One region of the Paenibacillus sp. FSL K6-2862 genome, then DNA from elsewhere that is predicted to be linked to it. Evidence: riboswitches for the same ligand, from Rfam matches in the RefSeq annotation. Region 1 holds a riboswitch; the other holds the start of a gene.

What was found. A riboswitch is a leader RNA that binds a small molecule or an ion and turns the genes downstream of it on or off. The one in region 1 is predicted to bind S-adenosylmethionine.
Region 2: linked by a shared signal. The riboswitch ahead of MHB82_RS24970 (methionine ABC transporter ATP-binding protein) and the one ahead of metA (homoserine O-acetyltransferase MetA) in region 1 are both predicted to bind S-adenosylmethionine.

What each region holds. Positions count from the first base shown of each region.
Region 1 is NZ_JBBOSN010000001.1:1,915,497-1,927,836, forward strand. Features, by position in the region: gene MHB82_RS08980 (bifunctional adenosylcobinamide kinase/adenosylcobinamide-phosphate guanylyltransferase) at 1-386, shown strand, start outside; gene MHB82_RS08985 (DedA family protein) at 499-1,110, opposite strand; gene MHB82_RS08990 (cob(I)yrinic acid a,c-diamide adenosyltransferase) at 1,338-1,913, shown strand; gene MHB82_RS08995 (RluA family pseudouridine synthase) at 1,910-2,905, shown strand; gene MHB82_RS09000 (arsenate reductase family protein) at 3,130-3,495, shown strand; gene MHB82_RS09005 (5'-3' exonuclease) at 3,670-4,563, shown strand; gene MHB82_RS09010 (phosphodiester glycosidase family protein) at 4,569-5,675, shown strand; gene MHB82_RS09015 (MOSC domain-containing protein) at 5,706-6,395, shown strand; gene MHB82_RS09020 (ROK family protein) at 6,466-7,344, shown strand; gene MHB82_RS09025 (HRDC domain-containing protein) at 7,526-8,527, shown strand; gene corA (magnesium/cobalt transporter CorA) at 8,626-9,561, opposite strand; gene MHB82_RS09035 (hypothetical protein) at 9,611-9,754, shown strand; SAM riboswitch class I at 10,016-10,141, shown strand; gene metA (homoserine O-acetyltransferase MetA) at 10,380-11,297, shown strand; gene MHB82_RS09045 (PLP-dependent transferase) at 11,322-12,340, shown strand, end outside.
Region 2 is NZ_JBBOSN010000001.1:5,531,653-5,543,992, reverse strand. Features, by position in the region: gene MHB82_RS25015 (metal ABC transporter permease) at 1-172, shown strand, start outside; gene MHB82_RS25010 (metal ABC transporter permease) at 172-1,044, shown strand; gene MHB82_RS25005 (Cof-type HAD-IIB family hydrolase) at 1,352-2,101, shown strand; gene MHB82_RS25000 (DUF456 domain-containing protein) at 2,156-2,596, shown strand; gene MHB82_RS24995 (putative polysaccharide biosynthesis protein) at 2,657-4,285, shown strand; gene MHB82_RS24990 (DUF2515 family protein) at 4,416-5,687, opposite strand; gene MHB82_RS24985 (thioredoxin family protein) at 5,806-6,150, shown strand; gene MHB82_RS24980 (COX15/CtaA family protein) at 6,455-7,378, shown strand; gene MHB82_RS24975 (Cthe_2314 family HEPN domain-containing protein) at 7,587-8,315, shown strand; SAM riboswitch class I at 8,440-8,579, shown strand; gene MHB82_RS24970 (methionine ABC transporter ATP-binding protein) at 8,705-9,739, shown strand; gene MHB82_RS24965 (methionine ABC transporter permease) at 9,741-10,400, shown strand; gene MHB82_RS24960 (MetQ/NlpA family ABC transporter substrate-binding protein) at 10,486-11,322, shown strand; gene MHB82_RS24955 (DUF2167 domain-containing protein) at 11,448-12,340, opposite strand, start outside.

The sequences.
Region 1 (12,340 bases):
CAGCCGGAAATGGCCATCACCTGACGGAAGTCATTCACCAGATCAATCGGGAATCGAATTTGTTTCTGGCTGATCAGCGAATTGTCATAGTAGACAGCCTGACATCGTGGATGGCTGCCGGATTTAGAGCAACGGATGATCTTGATCAACAACGCGTACATACACAACAGCTGCTTGATGCCTTACTATCTTATCAGGGCAAGCTGCTGGTCATTACCAATGAAATGCAGGGTTCCCTATATCCATCGGAAGAGGAGCGTATTTTTGCCGCAAGGATGGCTTCGGTGAATCGTGCACTGCAGTCTCACTCGGAACGCATGTACATGGTGGTATCGGGACTAGCCATTGATTTGAAGAAGCGAGAAGTACGGTACCACGACATCTGATAGGTCAAGATAACAGGCAAAACAAAAGCCTCCCTAACCACAAACTGTGGTACGGAGGCTTATTTATATTTAGAAATGTATGATTACAATTCAGCTGCGTGAGACGCCGGTTCTATTTGCTTTTTTTCATACGTCTGATCCACCAAATTGCGCATCCAACCAGGATAATGGCGAGCAGCGCATATACCACCAATGAATAGACGTCCATAAAGTGCAAAATGTTTTCCCAAGAAGCGCCAAGCGCGGCCCCAACCGAGACCAAAATAATGTTCCAGGCGAGTGTCCCGATGGTGGTGAAGAGGACGAATAAACCGAATTTCATATTGGACATGCCTGCCGGAATGGAGATGAGACTGCGAACAAGTGGCACCATGCGGCAGAATAGTACAGTCCACATTCCATATTTGTCAAACCATGCATCAACACGGTGGATATCTTCTTTTTTGATTCGCAGAATATGTCCCCAGCGATCTACAATTTTCTCCAGACGCTCCACATCAATCAGCAATCCGATTCCATAGAGAATCACTGCACCCAGCACAGAACCGATAGTAGCCGCAATGATAACACCTGGAAGAGTAAGGCTGGTGTACGTTGTCATAAATCCGCCAAAAGGCAAAATAATCTCCGAAGGAATGGGAGGAAATACGTTTTCGAGCGCAATAATGAGTGCGATGCCTATGTAGCCGTATTGTTCCATGAAATCGGTTATCCAGTTTTGCATAATCGTCTCCTCTACTTTTGATTTACCTGAATTTGACGTATACTCGGGCAGAGCACGCCAATTCATATATACGTGCAAAGGGTACAAGCGGTTTCTGAAAAAAATGCATTTCCGTATCAAGCAGAGGTCAAGTATACTGGTTAAGTTGAGATTAGAAGGGCAGGCATGTTAATAATTAACCGATGTTTTGCCATGTGAATGAAATTAAACATTTGGAGGGATTGCAAATGGGCATCTATACACGAACAGGTGATGAAGGGCAAACTTCGGTCATCGGAGGACGGGTGATCAAAGATGACGACCGCGTTGAAGCTTACGGTACCATCGATGAGCTGAATTGTTTTGTCGGCCAGGCAATTAGTCTGATCGATGATACAGAGGGGAAATTCGAGGATTTGCGCGAACATTTGCTGGAGGTTCAGCAAGAATTGTTTGATTGCGGGTCGGACCTGGCATTTGTGAAAATCAGCGAAACCAAATACAAAGTGCGGGATGACATGGTCACCCGGCTTGAACAATGGATTGATCAGTATGATGCGGAGAACCCGAAAGTGGAACGGTTCATTATCCCGGGAGGCAGCCCGCTGTCTTCAGCGCTTCATGTGTGCCGTACGGTATGCCGCCGTGCAGAGCGCCGCACGGTAACATTGGGACAGCATACGGATATTAATCCTTCGGTACGACGTTACTTGAACCGTCTGTCTGATTATTTCTTCGTTGTAGCACGGACCGCCAATGCCAGACAGCAGGTGTCGGATATTGAATATGTACGGAGCAAAAAAGTGTTCCGCCGCAAAGAATGAGCGGCTATTATTCGCCGATTGTCTACACCGTTCCCGAACATGAGGATGGCTGGCTGCTGAAAACCGTGCTTCAGCGGCGGCTGCAGGTATCGCGCAAGCTCTTGTCCAGGCTGAAGATCACGGAGCAGGGAATTATGTTAAATGGAGAACGCGTGTATATCAGCGTGAAGGTATCGGCTGGAGATATCGTGGAGATTCGGATGGAACAGGAGGAATCGGATGACATTTTGCCGGAATCCATTCCTTTTTCCATTTTGTATGAAGATGAGCATTTGCTTATTGTTAACAAGGATGCCGGCGTAATTGTGCATCCGACACATGGACACTATACAGGCACGTTGGCGAATGGGGTTGTTCATTACTGGAAGTCCAAGGGAGAGCTTTTCCGGTTTAGACCCATTCATCGTCTGGATCAGGAGACTTCCGGGGTGCTGGCTATTGCCAAAAATCCATATGTGCATCAGCATGTGTCTGAACAAATGATCGCAGGAACCGTAGATAAAAAATACATTGCGTTTGTGCATGGGAGTCCTGCTCCTGAACAGGGATCCGTTGATGGCGCTATTGATCGTGATCCGGAGGAGCCTCATCGCCGTATTGTCACACCTGACGGCTACGCAGCAAGAACGTTGTACAGCACGGTAACCCGGTGGAACGGAGGGACTGCTAGTGCGGTCAGCCTGAAGCTGGAGAGTGGCAGAACGCATCAGATTCGTGTACATATGACTTCTGTCGGATGTCCCTTGATCGGTGATCGAATGTACAAGACACTACCTACGGATGAGATTGACGAACAGACGGCTGCAATGCGAGAAGAACGGGACTTGTGGATCGATCGCCAGGCATTGCATGCCTGCGAGCTGTCGTTTGTTCATCCACTTACACAGGAACGCATGACGTTCCATGCACCTCTTCCTTCAGATATGGCTGCGCTGGAGAAACGTTTAGATACCGAGGCAAAGCCAAGGGAAGAGCTGCCATGCGGAAACTAAATGAATCAAAGAAGGATAATGGAATTAACCTACTCTACTCAATAATGTAGAAGACAGCAATTTCTTAGAGAAGTGCAGCGTTAGCCTGAGGGTCTTTTTGAGAAAAGTGATGTGCTCTAACAACAACTACGTTGCGATGGTATCAATTTTGAGCGACTTTTGGATTTGCGAAGCAAACCAAGGAAAGCGAGAAATAGAAACCGGAGCACTTAGGAGGAAATGTAATGAGTAAACTGAAAGTATACCAGTATGCAAAGTGCGGAACTTGTCGCAAAGCAGTAAAATGGCTTGAAGCTCAAGGCCATGAGCTGGAGTTATTCCCCATTTTTGACACACCCCCGTCCGAGGCAGAATTAACCGACCTCATTCAGAAGAGCGGACTTGAAGTGAAGAAGTTTTTCAATACAAGTGGAGAAGTGTACAAGGAGCAGCAGTTGAAGGACAAGCTGCCTGGCATGTCTGCTGAAGAACAGATTCGTTTGCTTGCTTCCAATGGCCGTCTGATTAAGCGTCCAATCGTAACGGATGGGGAACAGGTGACCGTAGGATTCAAGGAAGAGACGTATGAGCAGGAATGGAAGAACGCTTAGCAATAGGCTGAGTGACGTGTCTGTCCATTCATAAATGAAGCCGATTAGCAGCCCTGAAATGTTCAATATTCAGGGCTTTTTTGGCTGAACGATGCTTGGCGGAACTATGCTATAATGATAGAATTAGTTTCGATATTTTATTTGCTATATACAGATAGGAGAGAACAAAATCAAGTGAATCAACGTAATGAACCTACTTTGTTGCTGGTAGACGGTATGGCGGTGTTGTTCCGTGCATTTTATGCGACATCTGCAAGCGGATATATCAGACGGACAAAGGCAGGCTTGCCAACCAACGCGGTATACGGATTTATCCGTTATTTCTGGGATGCGGTTCAGACTTTCGGACCAAGTCATGTGGTATGCTGCTGGGATATGGGTGGCAAGACGTTTCGCGGTGAAGAGTACGCGGCATACAAAGGCAATCGTCCCGAAGCACCGAATGATCTGATTCCCCAGTTTGCATTGATCCGTGAAGTCATGGACAGCCTGGGTATTCCGAATATTGGAGCAGAAGGGTATGAAGCTGATGATTGCATCGGTACACTGGCCAAGTATTATACGGAGCAGACGGATATGAACGTGATGGTGCTGACCGGTGACCATGATATGCTGCAGCTGATCAATGACCGGACAAGCATTATTATTATGAAAAAAGGTCACGGCAATTACATGGTGTATACGCCGGAATCTCTCATGGCAGAAAAGCAGTTGACTCCTCGTCAAGTCATTGATATGAAGGGTCTGATGGGGGATGCAAGTGATAATTACCCTGGAGTACGTGGAATCGGTGAGAAAACAGCTCTAAAACTCGTGCAGGAATATGGCACCATTGAGGGTATTCTGGATAATCTGGATAAACTCACGCCATCGGTACGTAAAAAAATCGAGAATGATCTCGACATGCTGCATCTGTCCCGTAAACTGGCAGAGATTCACTGCGCTGTTCCGGTAGCCTGTGCACTGGATGTATGTGAATTGCGTCTTGATCCGGATATGGTGATGGACAAGTTCGAACAACTTGAGATGAAGAGCCTGGGCTCTTGGATGGGAGTGGCAATAGGGTGAGCAACATGCAGACAAAACGTGCCGGTAGAAAGTGGTGGACAGGGGCTATGGCCCTCGTCCTGGCTTTGCCGGTATTACTATCAGGCGCAGTAAGCGCTCCGCAAACAGCTGATGCAAAAGCGGCAATTAGCACCAAAGTACAGAAAGTAAAAGCAGCAGGACGAAATTTCACCGTACAAACGGTAAGCATTCCCAAAGGAACACCGGTGACTGTAGGGTTAGCCAAGAAACAGGTAGGACAAACGGCAACATTGCCTTCCATTGTAAAATCATACGGTGCTCAAGCAGCCATTAATGGGGCATTTTTTGAAGCGTATAATGGAGCACCAGATCCTTATGGCATGTTGATAGCAAATGGAAAAGTAATACATATTGGACGATACGGAACAACGATAGGTTTCAAGGAAGATGGAACAGCAATTATGGATTCACTTCAGGTAAGTCTTACAGGTAAAGTTACCGATTCAGCAGGTAAGTCACGCAGCTGGTACGCAACATTCATTAACCGTACACCTTCTGCGAATGCGAGCATATCAATGCTCTATACTCCGGAGCGCGGCCCAAAAGTTGGATTCAAGGGTGGTACTGCAGTTGTGATGGAGAAAGGGATTGTCACCAAAAAAGTAGCCAATAACAATGTAGCGATTCCGAAGAATGGATCTGTATTGGTCTTTACAGGCAATCAGAAATCTACTGCAGATCGCTTCGCCGTGGGTTCGACTGTAGAAATGAACTATAAATATACCAATGCATCAGGCAAAGAGATTCCCTGGGAAGACGTAGTAACTGCTGTTGGTGCTGGTCCTCGTCTTGTGAAAGACGGTAAAGTCGCCGTGAACCCAACCAGCGAAGGATTCAAGGATACCAAGATTCTGAATGCCTCGGGTGCCAGAAGTGGGATCGCCATCATGGCCGACGGTTCGGTAATGCTTGCAACTGTATCGGGAGCCACCATTAAGGAGTGGGCCGCAGTCATGCAGAAGCTTGGTGCCAAGCAGGCCATGAATCTGGATGGAGGAGCTTCCTCGGGCTTGTATGCAGGTGGGAAGATGTTAACTTCACCAGGACGGCTGTTAAGTAATACACTCGTTTTTGGCGGCTCAGTCCGTTAAAGTACTAATCGTATGGGAGGTATGAAGCACATGACAATCGCACATGATCAACAGTCAGCAGAACGTAATACAGCTGTTCTTGCCATTAATGTGGGCCAGCCTCAGCCATTGCCTGGCCAGAAACGTGAAGTGCTGAGCGGCATTGTCAAACTTCCCGTATCCGGCCCGGTTTTCCTGTCATTCACTGGAATGACAGGAGATGGCCAGGCGGACCTGGAGAATCACGGCGGACCGGATAAGGCTGTTTGTGTATACGATTACAGTCGGTATTCCGTACTGGAACAGCTGATGGAACGCAAGCTGGACTGGGGAGCTTGTGGTGAGAATTTAACGGTGGAAGGCTGCTCCGAGGATCAAGTCCGGATTGGTGATGTATATGAACTGGGCGGAGCCTTGGTTCAGGTTAGCCAGCCAAGACAACCCTGCTTCAAGCTCGCTGCCCGGTATGATTTCAAAGAGCTGCCTGTATATTTTCAGGAAAGCGGCTTTACCGGCTTCTACTTTCGCGTGCTGGAGGAGGGAGAAGTCGCTCCTGACTCTCCGTTCAGGCGTATCCGCACAGACCCTTCATCCATGACCGTTCTCGAGGCCAACCGGGTCATGCATCAGGGGAAGAAGGATGCCGCCGGAATGCATGCATTGCTGGCTATTCCATCTCTGTCAGATAGCTGGAGGCAAACGTTATTGAAACGTTTGGATAAGCTGGAGAGCGGGCAGTAGATTCACAACATATCATCGTCCAGAACCAAAGATGAATTTCACTTTAAACTAACTTGGGAGTGTGACTAACTTGACGATTTTAGGCGCAATTGAAGCTGGGGGAACCAAATTTGTATGTGGGATTGGAACTGAAAATGGTGAGGTGCTTGAACGGGTAAGTTTTCCTACAACGACACCGGAAGAAACGATGGCGCAGGTTATCGCTTTCTTTGAAGGCAAAGGGATTGAAGCTTTGGGCGTAGGTTCTTTTGGACCAATTGACCCGATTGAAGGAAGTCCTACGTACGGATATATTACAACTACACCGAAGCCTCATTGGGGTCAATATGATATCATTGGCAAACTCAAGGAACATTTTGATGTGCCGATGACGTTTGATACGGATGTAAACGGAGCTGCGCTTGGAGAAGCAACCTGGGGAGCAGCACAAGGACTGGAGAGCTGTCTGTATATCACTGTCGGAACAGGTATTGGTGCCGGAGCAGTCGTAGGCGGTAAAATGGTTCACGGTTTATCTCATCCAGAGATGGGACATATTATTGTACGCAGACACCCTGAGGATACGTATGAAGGTTTTTGTCCATACCACGGGGACTGTCTGGAAGGGCTCGCAGCGGGACCAGCTATCAATAAACGTTGGGACCAGCCGGCATATGAGCTGCCAGCAGATCACAAAGCCTGGGAGATTGAGGCACATTATCTGGCGCACGCACTCATGAATTATGTACTGATTCTCACTCCGGAAAAAATTGTGATGGGTGGTGGGGTTATGAAGCAGGAGCATTTGTTCCCTATGGTACGCAGCAAATTGCAAGAGCTGTTAAATGGATATGTTCAGCATCCGGCCCTTCACTCGGGGATCGACGAGTATGTCGTTCCGCCAGGCCTTGGTGACAATGCCGGTTTGTGCGGATCGCTGGCCTTGGCCAAATTGGCTTTGAACAAATAATTCAATTGATCACAAGTGGTTGACGAATTTTTCCATTGTGGTAAGATATGAGCAACAGCATACTACGGTTAATGAGGAAGCACCTCTCTTGCAATGAATTTGCAGGAGAGGTGCTTTTTTTGTTGCCTGGAGGCGGCTCATCTAACTGTGAATAGGCTGCAATATTAAGGAGGGGAAATCAATGGAAGTCATTTTCATGAACAGATTGTCCAAATTGTCAGGTCAACATGAGGAACACGCTCAGCTGTGGATTGGTGAGGAAGAAGGTGCTTGGCATCTCGGGTGGAGCCATTATGAGGAAGGAGATCGCGAAGACAGCATCTGGTATGAGGGGAGCTCCTGGGCAGAACTGCTCCATATTTATCGCCACCAGTTGGCAATTCGAATGAGTGAAGGTTACCGGCCATTGATTCAGGGACTGTTTCATGAGACGGATGATCTGAAATTACGCAGTTATGGTGGACAGCGTCTTCATTGTTATAGTGAACGCTACGGCAATGAAGAATTATATGCTGATCTATGCACATGGCGGAGAAGAAGGGCAGCGTCTGACCGGAAGGCCCCGTACTTTATTGCAACGAATCGTTTGCTGCGCATGATCAGTGCATTCGTACCACAAACCATGGATGAACTCATGCAGTTACCAGGTGTTGGGGAGAGCAAGGCAAGTGAATACGGTCAGGAGTGGATGGAGCTAACAAGCGGAGTAGAGCGTTCTACGGCTTTTCCACTTGATTGGGTACAAACGGTATTGTCCGAAGATGAATATGAGAGCTGGTTGTACAAGCAAAAAGAACAGAAGTATAAGCAGGAGCTGGACAAATTCACCACTCGCAAGCAGGTGCTTGAGGGTATGAAGGAAGGGTATACGCTTGAAGAGATTTTGAACCGCTCCGGACTATCCCGCAGAGAGCTGATTGAACTGCTGGAGACACTCGATACGGAAGGTTATGATACGGATAGCCTACTGGATGCAGAGCTTGCGGTCATGCCTGAGCAGGAGCAGGAGGCGGTCTGGAGTGCATACGAGGAGCTGGGAGACAGTTTCCTGAAACCTGTATTACATAGAGTATACGGCGGGGATAAACCGGTTAGCGGTAATCTGGAGCAAGTGTACGAGAGATTGCGCATGATCCGCATTCGATTCCGAAGACATGTAGAAACAGAGCAGAACGTCGGCTAGACACCCCATATCGTTTTGAGAGAAGTTTTTGAGTACAGAAAAAAAGACGAAGCTGTTTCTCCCTGGATGGAGTGCTTCGTCTTTTTGAATGAATACGTTCAGATCCAATCTTTTTTGCGGAAAATAAAGAACATGCTCAGGCCGAGGGTCACCATCAGGCCAATGACTACAAAATATCCATACTTCCAGTCCAGCTCAGGCATGTTGTTGAAGTTCATCCCATAGATGCCGGTAATAACCGTCAGGGGCATGAACACCGTTGTAATGGCGGTAAACACGCGCATGATTTCGTTCGCTCGGTTGGCGATACTGGATTGGTAAGCTTCTCGCAAGTTTCCCATCAGGTCTCGATAAGTCTCAAATGTCTCGGATATTTTCACAGCATTCTCATAGATGTCACTGAAGTACTTCTGCAGTTGATCATCGATGAGACGCAAATCCTTTTTGTTGAGCGTATTGATGACCTCTTTTTGAGGTCCGAGCACTTTTTTGAGCCACAGAATTTCACTGCGCAGCCCGATAATTTCATTCAAATGGGACTTTTTCGTATGCATCAAAATATCTTCTTCCAATTTCTCAATGCGTGCTTCGATCCGGTCGCCGACGGTAAAGTAGTTATCCACAATCAAATCGACCAACAGATACAGGAGACGATCCGGGGTGCTGACTTCCTGTTCCCACAGAATAGGCTTCAAGGTCCGCAGTTCGCTGACCTTTTGCTTCGTAACACTAATGATATAGTGTCTCCCTAGAAACAGGTTAACCGCACGCAAAAAGATCTCTTCGTCATCAAAACGAATGCTGTTTACGACAATAAAATAATGGCTCTCATAAATTTCAATCTTCGGACGCTGCTCTTCATCACTCAAACAGTCCTCTACAGCCAGATCATGCATCATGAACAGCGGCTGAAGTACCGCCAGATCATCAACGTCTGCATCAATCCAGTAAAATCCCTCAGCTGGTGGCGTTAGCGCCTGCTCAATATCGTCCACCGGGATAAATACACCGTTGTTTACCAACCGGATTTTCATCGTTCATCCACTCCTTCTGCACCCGCCAAACAGGCGGATTTTCATCAATATGGGCGCAAAAAGAACAGATCAGCCGGTCGGCAGCGGAGCCTGGAAGTCAGGAGTGCGTTCGCTCTATAACCAAACGGAAATAACGTCCCGCTGCCGGCATGCTGATGTCAATTCTCTATGCAGTTTGTCGGAATACGGCTGACAGTCAGGCCTCGGGTCGCCATCCATTGAATATGTCACCTCTCACATAAGGGTTTGCAACACTTGTTTAGTATACCGCTGGTACATGGTGCTTTCAAGCGCAAAAATGTGTCTATTTCGCGCCCTGAAGCAGTGTATGACAGCGATAGACAAACGGTTCCGGTCTACATGAACAGACATAAAACTACATGCTTGACGTGAGAGGATTAATGTTTTAAAGTAGACGGTGAAGTACACTAAATACACAATTGAATAAGGCGAAATCTTATCAAGAGTAGGTGGAGGGACTGGCCCGATGAAACCCGGCAACCGGCGGTATACCGCACGGTGCTAATTCTTGCAGCGACTAAGTGTCCATTGAGGCACTGTTGTAACTGAGAGATGAGAGAGGCGCATATCTATTTACATATGACCTTTCTCGGAATCCGAGGAAGGTCTTTGTTATATGCACCGACTTCTCAGCACTGATTTTCGCTATGGAACTTGAGTTTGTCAGATCAGAGCGTTGCGCTTTTTGCAATTCTCCACCTATAGACAAGCTCATGGCAGTCTAGAACAGTATTGATGTGAAAACATCAAACCTGTGATGGCTGCATCTATCTATGCACAAGGAGGAGTTGTACATCATGCCAATCAAAATTCCAGACGCACTGCCTGCCAAGGAAGTCCTCGCAGGTGAGAACATCTTCGTAATGGACGAGACACATGCTTACCAGCAGGATATTCGTCCACTACGCATTGCTATATTAAACCTGATGCCTACTAAGGAAACAACAGAAACCCAACTGCTTCGTTTGGTGGGGAACACCCCAATACAGGTCGATATCGTTCTGGTTCATCCCAAGTCTCACACATCGAAGAACACATCACAGGAGTATCTGAATCTTTTCTACAAAACCTTTGATGAGATTGAACACCGCCGTTTTGACGGGATGATCATTACAGGTGCCCCTGTTGAGCAAATGGATTTCGAAGACGTAAATTATTGGAAGGAAATCCAGGAGATCTTCGATTGGACCAAAACCAACGTCACATCGACCATGCACATCTGTTGGGCTTCTCAGGCTGGTCTGTACCATCATTTCGGTGTACCTAAGGTACCGCTGGAAGAGAAGTGTTTTGGCGTATTTCCACATACGATCAACAAATCTCATGTACAGCTGCTTCGCGGATTTGATGAAGTGTTCAATGTCCCACATTCCCGTCATACCGAAGTTCGGCGTGAGGATATTGAGAAGAACGATAACCTCGAAATTTTGGCCGAATCGGAGGAAGCTGGCATTTTCCTGGTTGCCACCAAAGACGGCAAACAAATTTTTGTGACAGGGCATGCGGAGTATGATCCATTGTCCTTGAAATGGGAATACGACCGCGATGCATCCAAAGGATTGGACATCGCACTGCCAAGACACTATTTTCCAAACGACGATCCATCCCGTGTTCCTCCGGCAACCTGGCGGGCACATGCAAACTTATTATTCTCTAATTGGCTCAATTACTATGTGTATCAGGAGACGCCTTACGATATTGGCCCGCAAATCTAATCGAGATTACAGGAGGATACTGCAATGGAAGACAATAAGTTGAAAATCGAAAGCCGCTTGGCTCAAATCGGATCCGTCAATGAGCCGGGAACTGGTGCCGTGAATTTCCCCATCTATCAATCAACGGCGTTCCGCCATCCAAAGCTCGGGCAGAGCACAGGCTTTGACTACATTCGTACGACCAATCCAACGCGTAAGGTACTGGAAGAAGCTGCAGCCGCTTTGGAATCAGGTGATGCCGGTTTTGCCTGTAGCTCGGGCATGGCAGCGCTGCAAACGATCTTTGCCATGTTTGGACAGGGAGATCATCTGATTGTCTCGCTGGATCTGTATGGGGGAACGTATCGTCTTCTAGAGCGTATCCTCTCCCGTTTTGGCGTAACGGCAAGCTACGTGGACACGAATGATCTGGTGGCCATGGAAGACATTCGTCAGCCGAACACCAAAGCTGTATTTATCGAAACGCCAACCAATCCACTTATGATGATTACGGATATTGAAGCGGTCAGCTCCTGGGCGAAAAGCCATAACCTGTTGACGATTGTGGACAATACACTGCTGACGCCGTTCTTCCAACGTCCTATCGAGCTCGGAGCAGATATCGTTGTTCATAGCGCAACTAAATACCTGGGTGGACACAACGATGTGCTTGCCGGATTGATTATCACCAAGGGCGAGGAATTGTCAGCTGAAATGGCATTCCTGCATAACTCCATTGGTGCGGTACTATCTCCAAGTGATTCCTATCAGTTGATGAAAGGCATGAAGACACTCGCGCTTCGTATGGAGCGTCATGAGTATAATTCACTTACCATTGCCAAGTATCTGCTGGAACATCCATCCGTGGGGGAGGTATATCACCCTGGTTTGTCAGATCACCCTGGATACGAAGTGCAGAAGAAACAATCTAAAGGAAATACAGGCATCTTCTCTTTCAAAGTAAAAGATGCCCGTTTAGTTGAACCTTTGCTGCGCCATATCAAGTTAATTGCTTTTGCCGAGAGTCTTGGCGGCGTAGAATCGTTGATGACGTATCCTGCGGT
Region 2 (12,340 bases), 3.6 Mb from region 1:
CCTTGCAGCTACGGTACTGTTTGCCGGATCGGCGCTGCTTGCTCCGCGTCGGGGGTTACTGGCTCGCCGTTTGCGAAGCATGCAGGCCAAATCGGCTTATCTTCGAGAAGAGCGTGCTACGCTTCAGACACTGTCCGCCCAAGGAACACAGCAGGAACGGGGGGAGCTGTAATGGCTACATTTTGGATCATATTAACGGCTGTATTGGTTTCGTCCGCATGTGCCATTCTCGGATGTTTCCTTATCTTGCGGCGAATGGCACTGGTTGGGGATGCCATCAGCCATGCCGTGCTTCCCGGGATTGCCATTGCTTTTCTATGGAGCGGTTCCAGGGATTCCTTATGGATGCTGCTTGGGGCCACTATTTTCGGTCTATTAACGGTATTCTTCATTCAAAGCCTGCAGGCCGGAGGGCTGTCTTCCGATGCGTCCATTGGCATTGTATTTACGGCACTGTTTGCCGTCGGTGTTATTCTGATCAGTCTGAACGCCCAGCATATTGATCTGGATCTGGACTGTGTGCTCTTTGGTGAGATAGCCTACGTACAGTGGGATACGTTAACACTTGGGGGTACGGATGTCGGACCAAGGGCCGTCTGGATGCTGGGTATTACGCTCCTGGTCATCCTGATTGTTATCGGACTGTTCTATAAACAGTTCAAACTATGCGCCTTCGATCCGGCGCTGGCAGCTGCCTGCGGTATACCGGTCGTGTTGTTCCATTACCTGCTTATGGGGCTTGTATCCATGACGTCCGTGGCTTCCTTTGAAAGTGTGGGGTCCATCCTCGTGGTAGGCATGTTGATTGTTCCCGCGGCGACAGCTTATCTGCTCACGGATCGATTGGGTAAAATGATCATGTACAGCGTACTGGTGGGGGCTGCTTCCTCTGTTGGGGGCTATATAATGGCATATGCATTGGATGCTTCCATTGCAGGCTGCATGGTGGCGGTAGCTGGAATTCTGTTTGTCTTGGCACTCTTGCTGTCTCCGAAACATGGCATTATCCTCCGCTACGCTCGTCGTAAATTCGCGACACGGTAAGAACTAGATAACAACCGTCTGCATACGCAGGCGGTTTTTGCTGTTTGGGATGTGTGATATCGGGTATGACATCCTTATAGATGAGGAGTTCCCTCGATCTGCTCCAGCAGATTAGTGCATATGATCTTGTCTGCCTTCATATCGTTATTTGGATTGACCGTTATTTTGTTGCATCTGGATGATCTGTGGTAAAATGTCGTTAGCTGTGACGTCCGGAGCGTCCGCCTCCTGCGGATACCGGGCGGTCTTTTTGTGAGAGAATAGTTGGATAGAGAGAAGTAGAGAGACAACCGAGGAGGAATACTGCATGAGTGAACTTAAATACAAATTGCTGGCGCTGGATATGGACGGGACATTGCTCAACGATAACCATGAAATTACCCAGGAGACCGCCAAGTGGATACAGATCGCCATCCGGCGCGGGGTGCATGTGTGCCTGTCCACAGGAAGAGCCGTATTCCATGCAATGCCGTACGCTGTACAGCTTGGACTGGAAACGCCAATGGTCACGGTGAATGGAAGTGAAGTCTGGAAAGCTCCACATGACCTGCACATTCGTCATCTGATGGACCCGGCTTTAATCCGTACCATGCAGGAGATTGGCGAGAAATATAACAGCTGGTACTGGGCATATTCCGTAGAGGAGCTGTTCAACCGTGAGCGTTGGACAGAAAATATTGAAGATCTGGAATGGCTGAAGTTTGGTTTCAATACGGAGGATGATGAAGTTCGTCATCAGATCATGATGGAACTGCAGCAGCTGGGAGGCCTTCAAATGACGAATTCCTCACCTGTTAATATCGAGATTAACCCGGCTGGCATTTCAAAAGCGAGTGGCGTGGCTGAAGTCTGCAAACTGCTGGGCTTAGAAATGTCCGAAGTCGTGGCAGTGGGAGACAGCCTGAACGATCTGGCCGTAATTGAGGCGGTAGGTCTGGGTGTTGCCATGGGGAACGCACAGGAACAAGTGAAGGAAGCCGCTGATCTGATTGTGGCGAGCAACAATGAAGATGGAATTGTGGAAGTTATTCGTGAACACATTTTGAAGGGGGAATAACCTTTGCTTGCAACCGTTGGCTGGATTTTAATTGTGCTTTTGTTTGCAGTGGGAATGGCCGGAACGGTATACCCGATACTGCCTGGAGCTATAGCGATCTTTTTCGCGTTTCTGGTCTATGGCTGGTTCTTCAGCTTCGATCCGTTTGGCGTATGGTTCTGGATTTTCCAGATTCTAATCGTGGTGGTCCTGTTCGTAGCGGATTATGTGGTTAGTGCATGGGGGGTCAAGAAATTCGGAGGCTCCAAGCTATCCACAACCCTGAGTACGATTGGTGTCATTATTGGTCCATTTGTCATTCCCGCATTTGGGTTGGTACTGGGACCATTTATCGGTGCATTTATCGGGGAATTAATCGGCGGATCATCACCTTCCAAGGCTACAAAGGTTGGATTCGGTTCCGTCGTTGGTCTGTTTACCAGTACGGTAATGAAAATTATTTTGCAAATTGTTATGATTGTTCTGTTTATTATCTGGGTAGCAAGATTCGCATAGACGTTCGGGATAGGCTTCAACCAGATGCACGTCCGTGTGGGGGAAAGAAGGGGAATTAGTTTGTCTAAGAAGGAAACATTCATTAAGGGTACGCTCATCCTGGCGGCCGCAGCACTCATTGCCAGAGTACTTGGTCTTGTGCAGCGGGTACCGCTGGAGCATATCCTTGGCGATATCGGTAACGCATCGTTTACCATCTCCAATACGGTATACTTAATGCTGTTAACCGTCGCAACGGCTGGAATTCCCAGCACGCTCAGCAAGATGGTTTCAGAACGCTACGCGTTGGGGCGCGCGGGAGAAGCACAGCAAATTTATAAGGCTGCCTTGATCTTTGCTGCGGTAGCCGGGGTTGTCATGTCAGCCTTACTGTGGTTTGCAGCGCCTTATTATGCAACGTATGTATCCAAGGTGCCGGAGGCTGTTAGTGCGATTCGGGCCCTTGCACCGGCGCTGCTGCTCTTCCCGGCCATTGCCATGATGCGTGGTTACTTCCAGGGACGCGGCAATATGACGGCAGGCGGTATATCTCAGATCGTAGAGCAGTTCGCCCGGGTAGGTACAGCCATTATCGTGGCATATGTCATGCTGCAATGGAATTATGATGACAGAACGATTGCTGCAGGAGCTTCTTTCGGTGGGGTGCTCGGCAGTATCGGTGCCTTTGCCGTAATGCTCTACTTCACCTTGAAGCTGCGCCGTAGTGATCGTGCAGCCGAGCTGGAGGTTGTTCGTGCAGAGCAGCTGCCGATGCGCGGTATATACAGTGATATCTTCAAACTGTCGATTCCCATTGTGTTATCGTCCCTTGCGGTTCCGGCGATTAACTTTATCGATTCATCGCTTGTGGTCCCGCTGCTCAGCGGTCGCATTGGTCTGGAAGAGGCAACAGGGGTGCTGGCGATCCTCGGTGCGAAGGCGCAAAGTATTGCGGGAATCCCGCCGATTCTGGCCATTGCGCTTAGCCAATCGCTTGTACCTGTCATTTCGGCAGCTTTTGCACGAAAAGATGAAGCCCATCTCCAGAATCAAATTACGCTGGCCATGCGCATTTCGATTTTGACAGGGATGCCAATCGTCATTGCCCTTTGTGCGGCAGCCTATTCAGTGAATGGATTACTGTTCAGTACGCCAGATGGGACTCCAATCATTACCCTGTTAACCTTCGGTACCATTTTCCAAATTACGATGATGACGACAAACTCCATTCTGCTTGGAGTAGGTAAACCGCGGATTACAATGATCAGTGTAGCTGCAGGGATTATCGTTAAATTGGTAGCAAGTTTGATCCTGGCTCCGATATTCGGCATCTATGGGATCATTATTGCAACAGCATTATGTTTCCTGGTGATTACGTATCTGAACCTGCGAGTACTGAGAAAAATCGTAACCTTCTCAATCATGGGTGATCGCTGGGTTGGTTTTGTGGTAACTGTCCTACTTGCTGCAGGTATTGGTTTCGGAGCAAACTGGGCTGGCAATTGGATCTTTGGTTTATTCCTGCCAGCACGTGTATCCTTCCTCATGACCTGCCTGGTTGTCGGTGCTCTCGTTGTGGTCGTATACCTGGTCATGCTTGTCATTCTGCGCGTATTGCGCAGAGATGAACTTGGCAGCTATCCACGTATTTTGCAAAAGGTACTGCGGCCGCTCATGCGTCTTCAGCGTGGTACGGGTCAGCGGGCATAAGTTGATGCCAACTTTTTTAAAAAATAAAGTACAAGCTCTGTCTGCTGCTTAAGCGGGCAGGGCTTTTTATTTTTTGAATCGTACAAGATGAACAGCTGATTCGATTCGAGAGAACTGTACTCTAGGTCACTTAATGCAGCAATGCCTTGGCATCATGGGCAACGGCTGTTTTGAGCATCCCATATCGGTGTTCATGGCTCATTTCAAATAACCAGGGACGACGCGGTGCACTGAGGTGTCCTAGACTATCCCGATTTTGAAGCCAGTCCTGTCTTGTAATCGGTTCATACGGTGTGTCTTTCCATACGGCGAGCAGCTCTGGGCTGTATAATCGCCCACTTTCTGGCATCCATTCGTGTTCCAGCAGTTCCTGAGTATAGAATTTCGAATCTGCTGCGCCCTCCAAGCTCGTTGTAAATAGACCCGGCCAATATTCGGCACGTGAGCCTCTGTGGGGAACCGTACGGGCAAACTCCAACACTTGTGTGTACACCTGCTCGGTGCCAAACAGCATGGCGTACAAGCTTTTGCCGAACATGATTCGCTCATCCAGCTTACCAAAATGTTCGATTACCCTCCCGGCGAGTCCTTTTCCGCGCCCAAGTGGAAACACAATATGATTAAGCCCAGCGAGGTTGTGCAGGTGAAATGCAGGCTTGGAGAGTACTTCTTTTTGAAAATAAGGATGCTGTACGACACGGCTCTCAATATAGTTCTGCTCATTAATAATTAATGCCACACTAAGCAGGGAACTGCACCGTTCCAACCAGAACCGCTCCCAGATGGGTGTCATGAACTCCGATACGTGAAAATGGGATAGCAGGTGGAAGCAGCTTCGCCCGATTCGCCTGCTGTTCATGTAGAGCAGTAGTTGAGGATAGGCATCCTGGAAAATGAGTGCGTTACAGCGCTCAAGCAACCGATACATATGTTCCCGATCCGTCTGGTTTTGCAGATTATGCATAAGGTTGCTCTGCAGATCGGTCATATGATAGCCACCATTGCGGGAAACCATGTGGGCAAGCAGGGCCCAATGCAGCTCGGGATATTGGTCATAACATGACAGATAAGCTGCTGTACGTGTGATATTGCTTCGATTATTTTCCACCGTTAGCGTTTTAATTTCCTCCAGAATGATGCAATCCTCTTCACATAATGGAGCGCTTTTGGCATGGCGGGCAGAAGCCGTCTCTGTACCAGGTAACAGGCGTTCTATTTCCCCCTTCAGCGTCTCAGCCATTTCAGCTTCCCAAGCCAAATCTCGTGAAGGATGACGAAGCTGCGCCGAAGCCTTCCAAGCGGCCTGTTTGCCGCGCCATACTTCTCTGGCCGCTCCAGGAATGGAACGAACAATACGAAAGAGCGAATCAGGGGATACAGCATCGTTACGGGTGGAAGTCATCGCCTGTCATCCTTTCATCAGGGTTGGTTTTAAAATAAGTATGTGCTGAATATTTGACTTCCACTCGGCAATTTGCTTCACTAAGGATAAGACAAGGTACAGAAAGGAAGATATTGTCATGGAACAGATTACATCCAAACCTGCGTTTGATGTGGCCATTCAATCTCCTCGGCTTACCGTAGCGGTATTTAAGGCAGATTGGTGCGGAGACTGCAAGTACATTGATCCGTTTATGCCCGAGGTCGAGGAAAAATTTGCTCGCGATTTGACACTGATTGAGGTTGATGTGGATCAGGTGGGCACCGTTAGTGAGGAACAAAATATTTTAGGTATTCCAAGTTTTGTTGCATACACCGATGGCCGCGAACTCGTTCGCTACGTGAACAAACTTCGCAAGTCGAGAGAAGAGATTGAGCAATTTTTGCAGCGTGCAGTTGAAGTCTACAACACGATTCATAAATAAAGGTAAGCACGGGCGAATTCGTCTGTGAATTCAAATTTGCGCCGTTCCTCTTGAAAAGAGGAAATGGCGTTTTTATTTTTGCTTTTTCGGGGGACAATATAAAGGTACATATAATGGGATGACTTGTTGGTCATTTTGTCGACAGACGTTAACATTTTGTCACAAAGCGAGGCGTCAATGACACTTTTATCCGGTATAATGAATTTAGTTGTGAAATAAGTGTCAAAGTATCGAAACAAGCGGAGAGATCGTTCTTCGCCATCTTAAACCAACAGCGGGTGAGAAAAAATTGAAGCACTTAACCTTGTTTAAATGGTTAACCGTATTAACTTGTCTTGTTATGTTCCTGGCTACGTTCGGCGGTGGGGTCGTTACCAAAACGGAATCCGGGCTGGGGTGCGGCACGGAGTGGCCTTTATGTAACGGTAAACTCGTTCCTGCACATACTGTAGCCTCACTGATTGAATATTCGCATCGCGCGGTCAGCGCATTGGCTGGATTGCTTTCCATTGCCTCTTTTGTTGCATTCCTACGATATGGCAAATCACGTCGTGATCTGCAGTTGTTTTCATTCTTAACGTTGATCTTTGTTATTATCCAGGGGATTATGGGGGCTTTTGCAGTCGTCTTCTCCCAATCATCTGCGGTTATGGCGCTGCACTTCGGTTTTGCCCTGATTGCCTTTGCCAGTTCGCTGATGATGGCTCTCGGTATTAGGCAGGAGGCTCGTCATGGTGGTCTTGAAAGGTTGAACAAATACCCGCGGGTCAGTAAAAACTTCCGCAACCTGGTATGGTTCTCAACCATCTACACGTATCTTGTGGTATACACAGGGGCCTTTGTAAGCCATACCGACTCAGCTGGGGGCTGCTCGGGCTTTCCGCTCTGTAACGGACAGATCATACCTGAACTGTCTGGTGGCGTGGCCGTAGCTTTTGCTCACCGTGTAGCCGCTGCTTCGCTTGTTATTGTGATTGCGATCCTGGGGCATTATGCATATCGCAAACATCCGGATAACACGGAACTTCGGGCGTTGGGCGTCATATCTGTGGTGCTCATTCTGCTTCAAGTCCTGATCGGTTTTGGCATGATGCTTACCATCAGCCGTCCGGAAGTGTACATGTTCGTGGCTTTGGCTCACATGCTTGATATCGCCATATTGTTCGGGATACTAACCTACATGAGTTTCTTGGTGTACAAGCTTCATCGGCCAGCTGATCGTTTCTAACATTTAATTGTACAGTGTCGTTCATGGTTTCCAAATGCAAAGTCCGCCATCCAATGATGCACATCATTGGGCAGGTGGGCTTTGTTTGATGTCAGGCGGGGCAGGGCACCCTAATGTAAGCAGCGACCACACGTTTACTCTGATTCCGATTAGGTTTAATATTATAAATCATCTTATTGATCAGCAGAGTGGAAAGAGGAGGCTGTATATGCTGCGAACGTTGCTTGGTGAATTGCCGCGTCAGAATGAGGGCGTATTGGAAGAAGCGATCGAATCCATGGTGGAGACACTCGGACTGTTACAACGACAGCTGGATTTGAATCAGGACCCGACTCACGACTACCGCAAACTGTACGTATGGACGCAGGGATTAATTTCTTCACTGGACGAGTTGGAGCAGGCATGCTTCGCTGCATCCCACTTCCGCCAGAAGGTCAGGGCTGGCTCCACCGATGATATGACCATTGAGGAGAAGGCCGAGTATGCCCGATACGTGTACTTCTACAAGGATGGGTTCATTCGTTGTTTTGCGATTCTTGATAAGGCAGGCACGGTATTAAATGAAATTTTTAATCTGAACACATCCAAAGTGAAATCCCATTTTTCGTATTTTACCGTGATGAGACAGTTTGGCTATTCGAAAATGCATAATGATCTTGCTGTTGAATTAATCAAAATTAAGGATGCTTATCGGGAACCGATGAGCAAACTGCGCAAACGACGGAATATGGAGATTCACTACATGAATTCCGAGATGCAGGATGATCTGTGGCAGCTTCATCAAACCTTGCAGGGGAAAGTGAAGCTTGAAGATCTGGATCAGCACCTGGAGGAATTGCGTCAGGGCGTGGATATGGTTTGCGAAACGCTAAAAGCTTCTTATGGTTACATCAATAAAATGTGGCACAAGCAGGGCATGTCAGAACTGGCAAAATAATTTGTGTAATATTTACCTTTGACAAAGCGGAATACTTGGATTATACTGAGTTTCTAATTAAGCGTTACATGACATTAACATGCATACCATTTACATTTTACCACTGAACTTATAAATTTAATATTTCTTATCGAGAGCGGCGGAGGGACAGGCCCGATGAAGCCCGGCAACCGATTTATAACGAATGACAACCAGTCATACTTTATAGATGTTAGGTGCTAATTCCTACAAAATGGTGCACAGCACGATTTTGGCAGATGAGAAGGTATATTCTTTCGTGTGAAGAGCCCTTTTTGTTTCTGCAAAAGGGCTCTTTTTTATATGTCAGAGGGGAGTTTTCCTTTCATTCGGGTAAAGATACATGTAGGCGGTGGGAAGGAGAAGTCATATTGATCGAATTAAAAGGATTAACCAAGACGTATGGCAGAGGTTCAAAACAAACGACAGCCCTAGCCGATTTGGATCTAAAGATCGGTAAAGGTGAAATATTCGGAGTGATTGGACACTCCGGTGCAGGGAAAAGTACATTGATCCGATGTATCAACCTGCTCGAAAGACCAACATCTGGTGAGGTATGGGTAGATGGAGTCAACCTAACCGGTCTCCATAAGACAGATCTGCAGAAGCAGCGACGCAAGATTGGCATGATATTTCAGCACTTTAATCTGTTATCCTCGGCTACAGTTTATGACAATGTAGCTTTTCCACTAAAGCTCGTGAATACACCTAAAGCTGATATTGACCGCAAGGTGAAGGAGATGCTAACTCTCGTTGGATTGGAGCATCATAGCAGCAAATATCCAGCTCAGCTGTCAGGTGGACAGAAACAAAGAGTTGGTATCGCCCGTGCACTTGCCAGCGATCCTTCCGTTCTGCTGTGTGACGAAGCAACGTCTGCCCTTGATCCACAGACGACAGCTTCGATTCTGAAGCTGCTGCTGGACATCAATCAGAAATACAATCTCACGATTGTTTTGATCACGCATGAGATGCATGTTATTCAGAGCATTTGTGATCAAGTTGCTGTCATTCATCAGGGGGGAATAGTGGAACAAGGCCCTGTAACGGATGTCTTCCTTAAACCACAGCATGCCATCACGCGTGACTTCATGCAACGTGATCACGAGTCTGAGCTTCTCTTGGAAGAAGCAGCATTGGCACATGCGGGAGGAACAGTACAGCAGGATGGCCGGTCACAATTGGTCAAAATTTCGTTTTTGGGTGAGAAGACGTATGAAGCGATTCTGTCGAGAACCGTTCGTCAGACCGGAGTGGACTTCGCCATTCTGCAAGGAACGATCTCAAGGATCAAACAGATCCCATATGGCCAGTTGACCGTGCGGTTTGAAGGCGATGCGGATGCGATCGGCCGGACTGTGCAGGAATTGAAAGAGCAAGGGCTTGATGTGGAGGTGCTTCGTTAATATGGATTTTTCAACTGTACGTTGGGAAGAGATCGGTAAGGCCTCCATTGAAACACTGCAAATTCTGGGAGCTTCCGGTTTGTTCACCATCATTATCGGGTTGCCGCTGGGTGTGCTGCTATTCATGACAGCAAGATCGGCTTCCATCCAGTCACGTACAATCTACACCGTGTTATCCATTATTGTTAATATACTGAGGTCAGTACCCTTTATCATTCTGATTGTTGCCCTCATTCCGTTCACACGTTCACTCGTGGGTACAGCCACTGGCGTGCTTGGCGTCATACCGCCGCTCGTCATCGCAGCTGCTCCTTACTTTGCAAGGTTGGTTGAGACAACGCTGCGTGAAGTAGACCGTGGCGTCATCGAGGCGGCTCAGGCCATGGGAGCATCCACCGGACAGATTGTAAGACGTGTACTGCTTCCCGAGGCACTGCCTGGCCTGCTCGCGGGAATTACGATCACTATTGTAACGCTGGTATCGTATACAGCCATGGCGGGTATGGTCGGCGGCGGCGGACTGGGTACGCTAGCAATTAACTATGGGTACTTCAGATACCAATATGAAATTATGATTATTTCTGTTGCATTTATGGTTATTCTCGTACAAGTTCTGCAAATGTTTGGCGATCAACTGGTTAAACTGTTCACCCGGAAATAACACATATATAGCATACTGTATCCATTCAATAAATGAATGAATGCAAAGATGCAACAAAAAAAATATTGGAGAAGGGGTTTTACACATGAAAAAATGGTCTTTTGCACTGCTAAGCTTGATGCTGATTGCGGTACTGGCTGCATGCGGAAACAACAAGGATTCCGACAGTGGCGCAGATAATGAGGCAGGTGCACCGCGTACGGTGGAACTGAAAGTGGGAGCTTCACCTACACCTCATGCTGAAATTCTGGAGAGCATCAAACCTGAGCTGGAAGCTCAAGGCATTCGTTTGCAAGTTGTAACATTCAACGACTATGTTCAGCCAAATCAACAGCTTGCCGATAAACAATTGGATGCAAACTTTTTCCAACATCAGCCTTACCTGGACACAGAAAACAAAGAACGTGGTTTTAACCTCGTTACGGTAACCCCTGTTCATGTTGAGCCTTTTGCTGGTTACTCCAAAAAGATTAAATCTTTGGATGAGCTCCAAGACGGCGCCAAAGTAGCCATTCCAAATGACCCATCAAACGGTGGTCGTGCACTTCTGCTGCTTGCAAAAGAAGGAATCATTACGCTGAAAGACAATACCAATATTGCATCCACCATTCAGGATATTACAGCTAATCCGAAAAACCTGGATATTATTGAGCTCGATGCAGCCATGATGCCTCGTCAGCTGGATGAAGCCGATCTGGTATTCATCAATGCCAACTATGCGCTTGAAGCTAACTTGAATCCGGAGAAGGATTCTTTGCTTATCGAGGATCTGCAAGGCAACCCTTACGCTAACATTCTCGTTGCCCGTGAAGACAATAAGGATGCAGATGCGATTAAGAAGCTGGCTGCTGCCCTGAATTCCGAAGCAGTTAAAACCTTCATCAAGGAACGTTATCAAGGTGCGGTTGAACCTGCATTCTAAATTGCCAAACTACCCACTCCATTTGAGTTGAGTGATATACGAAAAAACCGAGCCTCTCTGCCTGAGAGTTACTCGGTTTTTTTTATTGTTCTTGGATTGATTGGTATACGCAAATGAAATGATCCTTATTGTTTATTTTCAGGAGATGTGTGCACCGATTTCCGATTATAGTAGGATAATTCATTCTGATCGGCATACTGCTGTTCATCTGCTTCTTGCAGATAGGCCTTTTCATTAGGGGATAATGTATCATCATCTGTCACTTGCTTCCTCCGTCTGAATTTTAGCCAACAGAATAGGATAACCAAGATAGGAAGAATAACGTACCACCCTTTTTTGAATAAAAGCAAAATACTGAATTTTTGCCCAGCCGTGTAACCGATCCCGCCTACCAGTATGCTTTTGAGCCCCACGGTAGATGTTTTGTCCGTTGATTCATCATAATCTTCGTAGGTGTTCCCTGGATTAACGCTAAGCTGATTCAGAACCACTTCTTCAAATGCCAGTCGATTTTGTTCAAAACTAGGCTGATCTGTAACGAGAATGGTCGTAATGTACCCTTCACGAGTCAGAAACTTCACATTGTAATTGACCATAGCTTGCTCATTAGCGTCCTTGAAACCAATGGAGTAAACCAATTGACGCTTGGTAGGTTCATATGTTGGTTCAATTTCCCACCCCGTAATTGATATTTTATCTTCAGGAGCGAGTTCCCTATTTTCTTCTTCTGTGCCTTGGATATAACTGCTTAACAATTCATCAGCATCTAAGTTCTGATCGTGATCATGAATATGCCCTGTTTTGACGTACTCAAACACCACATACCATGATCCATGTTCACTAGTGCTGTACAGACTTCCAATTTCGTTACCATTAGGTTTGGAACCACTGTTTAGCATAGAACGCTGAGTGTTGGCTTTGTCCAAAAAAGAATGATCCTTGAATATTTGAAGAGTTGCCTTGTTATCCAAGGAGACGGAAGCAGGCCCATCAATCCAGTCATATTCATAGGGAGATG